One region of the Pseudomonas sp. P116 genome, then DNA from elsewhere that is predicted to be linked to it. Evidence: predicted binding sites of a transcription regulator. Region 1 holds the regulator's gene; each other region holds the start of a gene.

Evidence for each region. Region 1 encodes FliA, which starts transcription of late flagellar genes. Its sites were predicted from a motif close to CTAAAGTTTNNNNNNNNNNNGCCGNTAA; they were not measured.
Region 2: the regulator FliA is predicted to act here: its motif matches at 2,301-2,328, upstream of motA (flagellar motor stator protein MotA).
Region 3: the regulator FliA is predicted to act here: its motif matches at 2,532-2,559, upstream of ICA15_RS12475 (methyl-accepting chemotaxis protein).

The regions. Positions count from the first base shown of each region.
Region 1 covers NZ_JACVHB010000001.1:750,286-754,507, forward strand. Annotated here, with positions in the region: gene ICA15_RS03725 (protein phosphatase CheZ) at 1-772, opposite strand, end outside; gene ICA15_RS03730 (chemotaxis response regulator CheY) at 795-1,166, opposite strand; gene fliA (RNA polymerase sigma factor FliA) at 1,334-2,074, opposite strand; gene fleN (flagellar synthesis regulator FleN) at 2,071-2,901, opposite strand; gene flhF (flagellar biosynthesis protein FlhF) at 3,018-4,222, opposite strand, start outside.
Region 2 covers NZ_JACVHB010000005.1:207,296-211,517, forward strand. Annotated here, with positions in the region: gene ICA15_RS18350 (toll/interleukin-1 receptor domain-containing protein) at 1-36, shown strand, start outside; gene motB (flagellar motor protein MotB) at 292-1,377, opposite strand; gene motA (flagellar motor stator protein MotA) at 1,381-2,232, opposite strand; gene ICA15_RS18365 (HDOD domain-containing protein) at 2,399-3,937, shown strand; gene rhdA (rhodanese-like domain-containing protein) at 3,980-4,222, shown strand, end outside.
Region 3 covers NZ_JACVHB010000003.1:440,295-444,516, reverse strand. Annotated here, with positions in the region: gene ICA15_RS12485 (NorM family multidrug efflux MATE transporter) at 8-1,402, opposite strand; gene ICA15_RS12480 (LysR substrate-binding domain-containing protein) at 1,561-2,481, shown strand; gene ICA15_RS12475 (methyl-accepting chemotaxis protein) at 2,669-4,222, shown strand, end outside.

The DNA.
Region 1 (4,222 bases):
ATAGCAAATCGTCCACATCGTCCTGACCGGACACAACGTCTTCTCGTTTATCGGCATGAATCTGCGGACCTTCACCCTGCGAGAGATGTTTTTGTGGATCTTTTTCAGCGAGCATCGCCGCACGGTCATGTTCGATGCCCGCAAAGCGGTCCACCTGACTGGCCATGAGCACGAGTTTGAGCAAATTGCTTTCGACTTCGGTGACCAGTTGGGTCACACGCTTGATCACCTGACCGGTGAGGTCCTGATAATCCTGAGCCAGCAGGATGTCGTTCAGATTGCTCGACACCGCACGGTTGCCCGTGGTGCTGCGTGACAGAAAACCGTCGACCCGGCGCGCCAGTTCACGGAACTCTTCAGCCCCGACTTCACGACGCATGAAACGACCCCAATCGGTACTCAAGGCCTGGGCTTCCTCAGCCAGACCATTGACCACCGGCGTGGCGTTTTCCACCAGATCCATGGTGCGGTTGGCCGCGGCTTCCGTCAGCTTGACCACATAGCCCAGGCGTTCGGTGGCGTCGGTAATTTGCGACACTTCCTCGGCCTGCGGCATGTTCGGATCAATCTGGAAATTGACGATCGCACTGTGCAGTTCACGTGTGAGCTTGCCAACTTCCTGGTACAGGCCACGGTCACGGGTCTGATTGAGCTCATGGATCAATTGCACAGCGTCGCCGAACCTGCCCTTTTCAAGGCTTTCGACCAGTTCGACCGCATGTTTTTTCAGGGTCGATTCAAAATCGCCCTGTGAAGATTCGTTGTGGTCCATAGCTCCCCCGTGGCGCAGTTTCTCAACCGATGCGTTCGAAAATCTTCTCGATTTTGTCTTTCAACGCCTGGGCCGTGAAGGGTTTCACCACATAGCCGTTTACACCGGCCTGGGCTGCTTCAATGATCTGTTCGCGCTTGGCTTCAGCGGTCACCATCAGCACTGGCAGGTGCTTGAGTTTTTCATCGGCGCGCACGTGACGCAGCAGGTCGATACCGGTCATGCCCGGCATGTTCCAGTCCGTTACCAGAAAGTCGATGCTGCCGCTGTTGAGAACCGGAATGGCGGTAATGCCATCGTCAGCCTCGACGGTGTTGGTGAACCCCAGATCGCGCAGCAGGTTCTTGATGATCCGCCGCATCGTTGAGAAGTCATCAACGATGAGGATTTTCATGTTCTTGTCCAATTCGACCTCCAAGCAGTCTTAAACGCGCCCAGCACCTGGACGCGCCATTTCATTCAATCCGGCGTAACACTCAAAGACTGTCTGGAGCACAACAGAGCAAGACCGGTGCCGTTCATCACCGCACCAGCCTCGTTCGCAGTGTCCCCACACTGCCTTCAGCGCGCTCGCCACTCCCCCAAACGCCCCCGCAAACGGGCCGCGCACTGGCTGTGTAACTGGCTGACCCGCGATTCACTGACGCCAAGGACTTCACCGATCTCCTTGAGGTTCAGCTCTTCGTCGTAGTACAGCGCCAACACCAGTCGCTCACGCTCCGGCAAATTGGCAATCGCGTCCGCCAGCGCTGCCTGGAAGCGTTCATCTTCCAGATCGCGTGACGGCTCAAGATGAGCACTCGCGCCATCCTCGTGCAGCCCTTCGTGTTCGCCGTCCTGCAACAGGTCGTCGAAACTGAACAGGCGGCTGCCCAAGGTGTCATTCAAAATCCCGTAATAATCATCGAGACTCAATTGGAGTTCGGCCGCAACTTCGTGATCTTTAGCATCACGGCCGGTTTTAGCTTCAATCGAGCGAATTGCGTCGCTGACCATACGGGTATTGCGGTGAACCGAGCGTGGCGCCCAGTCCCCTTTGCGCACTTCGTCGAGCATCGCGCCGCGGATTCGAATGCCCGCGTACGTTTCGAAACTGGCGCCTTTGCTGGCGTCATATTTGGTCGAGACTTCGAGCAGGCCGATCATCCCGGCCTGGATCAGGTCTTCGACCTGCACACTCGCCGGCAACCGTGCCAGCAAGTGATAGGCAATGCGTTTGACCAGTGGCGCGTAACGCTCGATCAACTCGTACTGCGCATCACGTGCCGACTTCTTGTAGTAGTTCATACCGCTTGCGGTCATATGACAGGCCCTGCCGTTTGCTGCACGAGGCGCTCGACGAAGAATTCAAGGTGGCCGCGCGGGTTGGCAGGCAGCGGCCAGGTATCGACCTTCTGTGCAATTGCCTTGAACGCCAGGGCGCACTTGGAGCGCGGAAAGGCTTCATAGACCGCACGTTGTTTCTGCACGGCCTTGCGCACGCTTTCGTCGTAAGGCACGGCGCCGACGTATTGTAGGGCTACGTCAAGGAAGCGATCCGTGACCTTGGTCAACTTGGCGAACAGGTTGCGCCCTTCCTGCGGGCTCTGCGCCATGTTGGCGAGGACGCGGAAGCGGTTCATGCCGTAATCGCGGTTGAGCAACTTGATCAGCGCGTAAGCGTCAGTGATCGAAGTCGGCTCGTCGCAAACCACCAGCAACACTTCTTGCGCGGCGCGTACGAAACTGACTACCGAGTCACCAATACCCGCAGCGGTGTCGATCACCAGTACGTCGAGATTGTCGCCGATGTCGCTGAACGCCTGAATCAGACCGGCATGCTGAGCCGGGCTCAGATGCACCATGCTCTGAGTGCCCGATGCGGCAGGCACGATGCGAATTCCGCCCGGGCCTTGCAACAGCACGTCGCGCAACTCGCAGCGGCCTTCGATCACGTCGGCCAAGGTGCGTTTGGGCGTCAGGCCCAACAGAACGTCGACGTTCGCCAGCCCCAGATCGGCGTCCAGCAGCATGACCCGACGGCCAAGCTCTGCCAGCGCCAGAGACAAGTTCACTGACACGTTAGTCTTGCCGACGCCACCTTTGCCGCCGGTCACCGCGATCACCTGTACGGGATGCATGCTGCCCATGTTATTTCTTTACCTTGTCTTGCATAGACGGAGGCCACATTACTGGCTGCGCGTTCACAAACGGAACAATGCATGGCAGACCATCGATGTAGGTACAAAAACGGTTCATGATTACCTCAGCCTACCTGCTTGGTCGGGCTGTGATAGATATCAGCGAACATGTCAGCCATGGCTTCTTCGCTGGGTTCTTCCTGCATTTGCACGCTGACGGCGCGGCTGACCAGTTGATGACGGCGCGGCAGATGCAAATCATCCGGAATCCGTGGGCCATCGGTCAGATACGCGACCGGCAATTCATGACTGATCGCCAGGCTCAACACTTCGCCGAGGCTGGCCGTTTCATCCAGTTTAGTCAGGATGCACCCGGCGAGCCCGCAACGCTTGTAACTGTGATAAGCGGCGGTTAGAACCTGTTTCTGGCTGGTGGTTGCCAGCACGAGATAATTTTTTGAACGGATGCCACGCCCGGCCAGGCTCTCGAGCTGCATACGCAGTGCCGGATCGCTGGCCTGCAGGCCGGCGGTATCGATCAGCACCACGCGTTTGCGCAGCAGCGGGTCCAGGGCCTGCACCAGCGACTGACCCGGATCGACGTGCGTTACCGGCACGTTGAGAATCCGGCCCAGGGTCTTCAGTTGTTCCTGCGCGCCGATGCGGAAGCTGTCCATGCTCACCAGCGCGACATTCTGCGCGCCGTACTTGAGCACGTAACGGGCAGCAAGCTTGGCCAGCGTGGTGGTCTTGCCCATGCCGGCAGGGCCGACCATGGCAATCACACCGCCCTCTTCCAGCGGCTCGACTTCCGGTACGGCAATCATCCGCGCCAGGTGCGCCAGCAGCATGCGCCAGGCCTGACGCGGTTCTTCGATATCCGTGATCATCGCCAGCAGGTCGCGCGACAACGGGCCGGACAGGCCAATCCGTTGCAGACGGCGATACAGGTTGGCTTGCGCTGGGCGGCTGCCTTGCAGCTGATTCCAGGCGAGGGTGCCAAGCTGAACTTCCATCAGCTCGCGCAGGCTATTCAATTCAAAACGCATCGAGTCCAGTGCGCGCGGATCAATCCCGCCGGACGATTGCGCAGGTGCCGGGGCCGGACGCGCCGGGGCCGCATAAGTCGGCTCGCTCAACGGTTCGGCAGCGGTCAGCGGCAGGCCGGCCGTCATTGGCAAACCGGCGAACAGCTGGCGATTGGTGTCGCCGTCGGCTTCGCCACGCAGGCTCAATTCGGCCTGGGCGGTGACGATGCGCGACTGGGTCTTGCGCAGCTCGTCTTCGAGTTCCATGTTCGGAACCCGTGGCGCCAGCGCCGACAACTTGT
Region 2 (4,222 bases), on a different contig from region 1:
GAACAACTGAAGAACCGGATTCGGCGCGGGTTCTGAAACATCGTCACCCTTGATGCCCCTCCCTAACCCTCTCCCGGAGGGAGAGGGACTGACCGAGGCGGATGTTCGAGTTACGCCGACGTGAAAGACCGAGTCGAACTCAGGTTTTGAACCGCATGAAGATCGGCTCCCTTTCCCCCTCGCCCCCTGGGGGGAGAGGGCTGGGGTGAGGGGGAAAGATCCAACGAACACAGCGAAGCACAAACCGACAGACACAAAAAAGCCGCGATCATCTCGCGGCTTTTTTGTGAATCACTGCTTCGGCGCGGGGGCCGGTGCAGTGGCCGGTGGCGCTGTTGGCGCTGTCGGCACTGGCGCCGCACTCCCCGGCTCAGCCGGTTTGGGCGCGGCGTCGTCGAACAGGTTCAGCCGTTCGCGCAGCTCGTGGGCAGGCACCGGTTGCTGATCCGCCGGCAAGGCGTTCGGGTCGACCGGGGTTGCCGGCGCGGCACCGTTCTGACCTTGTTCGGCCGGCTTCGCAGCGTCGGGGCCTTGCGCACCTTCGATGGCCGCCTGAGCCTTTTTGGTCAGCACCACGATATCGATGCGACGGTTGACCGGGTTGAACGGTTTTTCCTTGTCGAACAGTGCCGACGAAGCGTAACCGACCACCCGCGCCACTTGCGCGTCGGGATAACTGCCCGCGATCAGCGCACGCCGTGCAGCGTTGGCGCGGTTGGCTGAAAGCTCCCAGTTGCCGTAATCGCCGGTACCGATATACGGCTTGGCATCGGTGTGGCCGCTGATGCTGATCTTGTTCGGCACCGCTTTGATGGTGTCGGCCATGGCTAGCAGGATGTCTTCAAAGTACGGCTTCAGGCGCGCAGAACCCGAGTCGAACATCGGCCGGTTCTCGGCGTCCATGATCTGGATGCGCAAGCCGTTCGGCGTGATCTCGAAGAGGATCTGGTCCTTGAATTTCTGCAGTTGCGGGTTCTCGTCGACCTTGTTCTGCAGTTCTTGCAGCAACAGTTCCAGGCGTTCTTTCTCGACCATTTCGGCCATGCCTTCGACTTGCTCGGTGTCGACGGTGACCTTGTCCGGTTGCGGCTGGGACTTCACCTCGGGGTTAAGGGTGTTCTCCGGCGCCAGCGTCGGCGTACCGCCCAGATCGATGATGTATGGCGTGCCGCTTTCGGAGAAGCCGACCGGGTCTTTGAAGTAACCGGCGATAGCAATCTTCTGCTCCGGCGTTGCAGTGGACAGCAGCCACAGCACCAGGAAGAACGCCATCATCGCCGTGGCGAAGTCGGCGAAGGCGATTTTCCATGCCCCGCCGTGGTGCCCGCCGGCTATGCGCTTGACGCGCTTGATGATAATCGGCTGATTATTTTCCATGACTTAGCGACCGCGAACCGCTTGTTCGAGCTCGGCAAAGCTTGGACGGTGGGCCGGGTACAGAACCTTGCGACCGAACTCCACCGCCAGCGATGGCGGCATGCCGGAAGCGGAAGCCACCAGCGAAGCTTTAATGGCTTCATACACGTTCAGCTCTTCCTTGGCATCGTGGGCCAGGGAATGCGCCAACGGACCGAAGAAGCCGTAGGCGGCGAGAATACCGAAGAAGGTACCGACCAGTGCCGCACCAACGTGCAGGCCGATGGATTTCTGATCGCCTTCACCCAGGGAGGCCATGGTCACCACGATACCGAGTACCGCCGCAACGATACCGAAACCCGGCATGGCGTCGGCAATGCCGTTCACCGCGTGGGATGGGTGCTCGAGGTCTTCCTTGAGGCTGTACAGCTCCATGTCGAACAGGCCTTCCAGCTCGTGCGGAGCCATGTTGCCGGAGGACATGATGCGCAGGTAGTCGCAGATAAACGCGGTCATGCGTTCATCTTTAAGCACCGCCGGGTACTTGGCGAAGATCGGGCTCGCGGCGGCATCTTCGATGTCGCCCTCGATGGCCATCATGCCTTCGCGGCGGCTCTTGTTGAGGATCTCGTAGATCAGCCCCAGCACTTCCAGATAGAAAGTGTGGGTGAAGCGCGAACTGAACATGCTCAGGGATTTCTTGAGCACGTGCATCGTCATGTAGCTGGGGTTCGCCTGGAGAAAAGCGCCCAGTGCAGCACCGCCGATGATCAACACCTCGAAAGGCTGGATCAGGGCGGCAATTTTGCCGTGGGAGAGCACGTATCCGCCGAGCACGCTCGCGAATACGACGATGATGCCGATAATTTTAGCCATAGGTAGAAAGTACTTATTTAAGTCGGGTTCAAGGTCATATTCGGAAGTTAAAAAATCTCTTCTTCTACTTATCGGCAAAACTGCGCCAGACTATAGCCAGTTCAGGCGAAAAGCCAATTTAGCCCATGCCGGGCGCGTCTACAGTCAGTGAAGATCTTGTCCAGACATGGCTAATGAAACGAACGTCCCACACGCACAACCGACCACACTCGACGGCTGGGTAAAACTGCTCGACAGCGTTCTACTGCCCGTACCGCAGGAGGCGCACGACAAGGTCTGCCGCGCGATCCGCGACAATCGCAGCTCGCTTCGCGACATCGCCGACCTGATGCAAGACAGCCCGGCGCTGGCCTTGAGCATCATCCGTGAGGCCAATCGTCACACCCACGGCAACATGGCCACGCCGGCAGAAAATCTCGAAGTGGCGATCAATCGCCTCGGCCTCGCCCGCACCGAAGAATTGCTCGCGCGCCTGCCCGCCGTTCCGCAGATGCAGATCCCCAAGGCCCTGCGCCAACTGCAAATGATCAGCCAGCACGCCACGCAACAGGCCAACGGTTTTTTTGCCAGTCGCCTGGCGCGGCTGTGGCAGGACATTCATTGGGGTAGCCTGTTGTTCCTCTCGCCGCTGTGGCCGCTGGCGCTGACTTACCCGCAATTGCTTGAAGAGTGGGAGCTGCGGGTGATCCACAAGGGCGAATCGGCACGCACCGTCGAGAAGCAATTGTTTGGCGTGCGTCTGCTGGCAATCGCGCAAGCACTGGTGGCCGTCTGGCACCTGCCAATCTGGGTGCAACAGGGCTATAAACTGTTGCTCAGCGAGCACCGAGAACTGGTCAAAGTGTTGCGCATCGCCCGCGACAGCGAGCATCCGCTGCGCCAGCAAAACCGACTCGATGAGGACCCGACCCTGCGCCGATGGCTCAATCAGCCAGCCAATACCGTGTTGCTGGCCAACGGCCTGGCGCTGTCGGCGCAGCAGGCGTGGGACAGCCCGCACAGCGAGCGCTGGCAGTACCTGACCAGTCTTTATCTACAGATTTCGATGGACGAGGTGCAACAACAGCTGCACCAGCAAGCCGCCAACAGTGCGCGTCAGCATGCGATGCCTGACCTGTGGCACCCGGCCGTGTCGTTGCTGTGGCCGTGGGGTACGCGTCGCCTGCCCGCTGGCATGCTGCCTGCGGCGGCGCCCAATGCCGAAGATTTGACCCAGTGGCGCCGGCAATGCGCCGAACTGCTGGCCGAGCCGAGTCGCTTCACCAATGCCATGAGCCTGACCGTCGCCGCCCGCGACGCGCTGGTGGCCAGCGGCATGCGGCGGGTGATGATCCTGATGGCTGATCGCACGCAGTCGAACTTGCGCGTGCATCAAACCGTTGGCCTGCCGAAAGAAGCTGCGGCGCTGAATTTCGTCGTCAGCCAGAGCAAGGTCCTGCAACGACTGCTCGCGCAGCAGGCACAGGTGCGGATCAATCCAGAGAACAACGCGCAATTCTCCGCGTTGTTGCCGGCGGGTCTGCGCACGTTGTTCCGTGGCGAGCATCTGTTCCTGCGTTCACTGGTCAATAACGGTCGGGTGATCATGATCGTCGTCGCCGATCAGGGCGGCGGGCCGTTCGCCGATATCACCGTGCAAGCCTTTGGCAAAACCGCGCAGTGCATCGAAAAAGCCCTGCACAGCTTTAGCAGCCGTGGCCGATGAGGCTGCGCTACAATCCCCCCCTTTGTGCTCTGGAGACCTCACATGTCTGACTTCTCTGGCTTGCCGCTCGTTATCGAACCGAGCGACCTGCTCTCTCGCCTCGATGCCAGCGAACTCATCCTGGTGGACCTGACCAGTCCCGCCCGCTATGCCGAAGGTCATCTGCCCGGCGCACGCTTTGTCGATCCGAAACGCACCCAGCTCGGCCAACCGCCAGCACCGGGCCTGATGCCGGCGAAAGCCGATCTGGAAGCGTTGTTCGGTGAGCTGGGGCACCGCAAGGAC
Region 3 (4,222 bases), on a different contig from region 1:
TTTGATCTTAATCTGCACCAACTGCTTCGAAACGCTGTGTAGCAGGCTCCAGCCGAATCATCCGCTTCATCTTCCACTCGAACGCCAGCGTCAGACTGACCGCCGCACACGCCAGCCCCACCGCCAAACCCCACCAGACACCTGTCGGCCCCCAGTTCAGGTGGAACGCCATCCACCACGCCGCCGGCGCACCGATCAGCCAATAGCAGCCGAGTCCGACCAGGAACGTGGTCTTCGCATCCTTGAGCCCACGAATGCAGCCCATGGCAATCGTCTGCGTACCGTCGAACAGCTCGAACCACGCCGCTACCGCCAGCAGGCTCACCGCCAGTTGGATCACCTCGGCAAATGCCGGATCGTTATGGTCGAGAAACAAACCGATCAACTGATTCGGCAGCAGCCAGAACACCATCGCAAAACCCAACATCGCCACTGCGCCGAAGACGATCCCGACTCGCCCGGACATTCGCGCATCGACCAATTGCCCAGCGCCGTAATGCTGACCGACACGCATGGTGATGGCGTACGACATCCCCGCCGGCACCATGAATGCCACCGACACGATCTGCAAAGCAATCTGATGGGCGCCCAGTTGCGTACTGCCCATGGTGCCCATGCACAGCGCGGCGAAGGCGAACAACCCGACTTCCACCGCGTAGGTGCCGCCAATCGGCAGACCGAGGCGCCACAGCTCCTTGAGGTATTGCCGATTAGGCCGCGACAGCCCTGCGCGCAACGGATAAGCGTCGTACGCCGGATGCCGATGAATATGCCAGGCCAAGGCCAGCGCCATGCAGTTGGCAACGATCGCCGTGACCAGGCCGATGCCCATCAAGCCCAGTTTCGGCAGGCCGAACATGCCGGTGATCAGCGCGTAATTGAGCAGGAAGTTGGCCACGGTGCCGATCAGGCTGATGACCATGACCGGCGTCGCCCGGCCGATGGCACTGGTGAAGCCGCGCAGGGCCATGAAGCTCAGGTAGCCGGGCAGGGCGAACGGCAGGGCAATCAGGAATTGCCCGGCGGCATTGACGTTGGTTTCAGTCTGGCCGAACAGCAGCAACACCGGTTTCAGATTCCACAACAGCAGCCCTGCGGCGAGCGCCATCAGCCACGCCAGCCACAACCCGGCCTGGGTCAGGCGTGCGGCGCCAATGATGTCGCCGGCGCCCTTGCGGATCGCAACCAGTGTGCCGACCGCCGCAATCACGCCAATGCAGAAAATCGACACGAACGAGTAAGTAGCCGCGCCAAGGCCACCGCCGGCCAGCGCTTCGGGGCTCAGGCGCGCCATCATCAAAGTGTCGGTCAGCACCATCAACATGTGCGCCAACTGTGAGGCAATCAACGGCCCCGCCAGCCGCAGAATGGCCCAGAGTTCTGTACGCACAGGATGTTGCATGGTCATCACCCGTCATTAATAGAGGGAACAAGAGAGCGTCGATTCTCGGCGCTTGGAAGGGATTGCACAAAGGGATAAAAAGGATGGGTGGCATGATTAAAACTCATCCTGAAAAGATTCTGTTAAGTTGGCCGCATCCCGCTACAGGAGCTTTATGCATGTCCCGTCGACTTCCTCCGTTGTATGCCCTGCGCGCATTTGAAGCGGCGGCGAGGGATAGCTCATTCACTCGCGCAGCCGAAGAGCTGTCGATCACCCAGAGTGCGGTGAGTCGGCACATTCGAACGCTTGAGGATCATTTCGCCTGTCGACTGTTTCATCGCAGCGGACGCAATTTGCAACTAACCGAAGCGGCGCGCCTGCTGTTGCCGGGCATTCGCGAAGGCTTCACAGCGCTGGAGCGCGCCTGCAACACCTTGCGCGCCGAGGACGACATCCTGCGCATGAAGGCGCCGTCGACCCTGACCATGCGCTGGTTGCTGGCGCGCCTGAGCCGCTTCCGGCATTTGCAGCCGGGTAACGAAGTGCAGTTGACCAGTGCGTGGATGGACGTCGACTCGGTGGACTTTAACGATGAGCCGTTCGATTGCGCGGTGTTGCTCAGCGACGGCCATTTCCCGCCGGACTGGGAGACCAGCCTGTTGTTTCCCGAAGAACTGATCCCCGTTGGCGCGCCAAACCTGCTGCACGATCAACCTTGGGACGTGGCCCGACTGGCTGCTGCCGAGTTGCTCCATCCGACCCCGGATCGCCGCGATTGGCGCAGTTGGCTGGAGCACATGGGTTTGGCCGACCAGGTGTCGCTCAAGGGCGGACAGGTGTTCGATACGCTGGAGTTGGGGATGATCGCCGCAGCGCGCGGTTACGGCGTGTCGATGGGCGATTTGTTGATGGTGGCCGAAGATGTGGCGCAAGGCCGCTTGAGCCTGCCGTGGCCGACGGCTGTCGCCAGCGGCCTGAATTACTACCTGGTGTGGCCCAAAACCCGTCCGGGAGGTGAACGTTTGCGTCGTCTCAGCGACTTCCTGCAAGGCGAGGTCCGCGCCATGGAACTGCCGGCAGTCGCGCGCTTGAGCTGAAACGTTAGAGCCGTCACAATGCCGGCCTTGTGCCATAACCCCGCTTTTCGCTCAAGTATTCGGTTTTACCGCCGACTACGAGCAGGTGGAACTGTCGTGCCGGTTTCACGATTCACCCCCATTATTAAAAAATTTCCGAGCATGGCTGCGATCAAGGAGGATCCGGTAGCTCGGCCAGGAGCTGTCCATGTCTCAACCTCGCGCTCGGATCGCCTCGCAGCTGGGCCTCGCGCTCGCTGTGATACTGGCGATTGTCATCAGCGGCAGTACAGTTTTTGCTCTGCGTTCGCTCGATACTGCCAACCTCGCCACCCGTGAAGAGCATTTGGCCAGTGAGGCGCGGCTGCTGGCCGACCAATTGAGCACCTTCCACGGCACGTTGCGTGAAAGCACTCAGCGCTTGAGCGGGTTGTTCGAGAAACGCTTCATCGCCGGTTTGAGCATTCACCCGAGTGAGCCGGTAACGGTTGCCGGTACCCAGACCCCGGGTCTGCACCTGGGCAGCGAAGTGTTGAACAACAACTTCATGGAAGTCGACGAGTTCACACAAATGACCGCGGGCGTTGCCACACTGTTTGTGCGCAGCGGCGAAGACTTCGTGCGGGTCAGCACCTCCCTGACCAAACAGGATGGCAGCCGCGCCATCGGCACCTTGCTCGATCATGCGCATCCGGCCTATGCGAAGCTGATGGCGGGGCAAAGCTACGTCGGCCGGGCGTTGCTCTTTGATCGTTCTTACATGACCCAGTACACCCCGGTGCGCGATGGCAGCGGCAAGGTGATTGCGGTGCTGTTCGTCGGTTTCGATTACACCGACGCGCAGAACGCGCAGTTCGACAACCTCAAGCGCTTCCGCATCGGTCAGACCGGTTCGTTGGCCCTGCTGGATGAACAGAACAAATGGCTGGTTGCGCCAGCAGGTGTGCAAGCCCTGGATCAAGCGATCCCGGTGATCGGCGGCATGTCCAAAACGCCGGGCAAAGGCCATTTCTGGAGCGACAAGTCTGAAGACTTCTACAGCGTTTCGGTGCCCTTCGACGGCGGGCCGTGGGCGGTAGTGGCGAGCATGCCGAAAACCGAGATTCGTGCAGTGACCTGGAGTGTAGGCACGCAATTGGCCATTGGCAGTTTGCTGGCGATGTTGCTGGCGGTTGGCTCTGTGGTTTGGTTGCTGCGCAGCAAATTGGCGCCGTTGGGTGACCTGGTACGTCAGGCCGAGGCCTTGGGTGCGGGTGATCTGAGCGTGCGTCTGAACGTGTCGAGTAACGATGAAATCGGTCAGCTGTCTCGCGCTTTCAATCAGATGAGCCAGGCACTGTCGACCATGGTCGAGCACATCCGCCGCGCCTCGGAAGAGGTCAACAGTCGTGCCCAGGCGCTGTCCGGTTTGTCCGGCGGCGCGTACGAAGGCATGGAGCAGCAGTCCGGCGAAATCACCAGCATGGCCGGCGCGGTTGAAGAGTTCAGCGCGACGTCGCTGGACATCGCCGACAACATGGGGGCGACCCAGCGCCTGGCGCAGGAAAATGCTCAGCAGACGCAGATCGGACGCAGCTCGATGGAAGAAGCTTCTTCTTCTCTGGAGCAAATTGCCGGCGCCCTGAACAGTACCGCGACAGTGATCAATACACTCGGCCAGCGCTCCCAGGAAATTGGCGGCATCGTTGGCGTGATTACCTCGATTGCCGAACAGACCAACCTGCTGGCACTCAACGCTGCGATTGAAGCGGCCCGTGCCGGT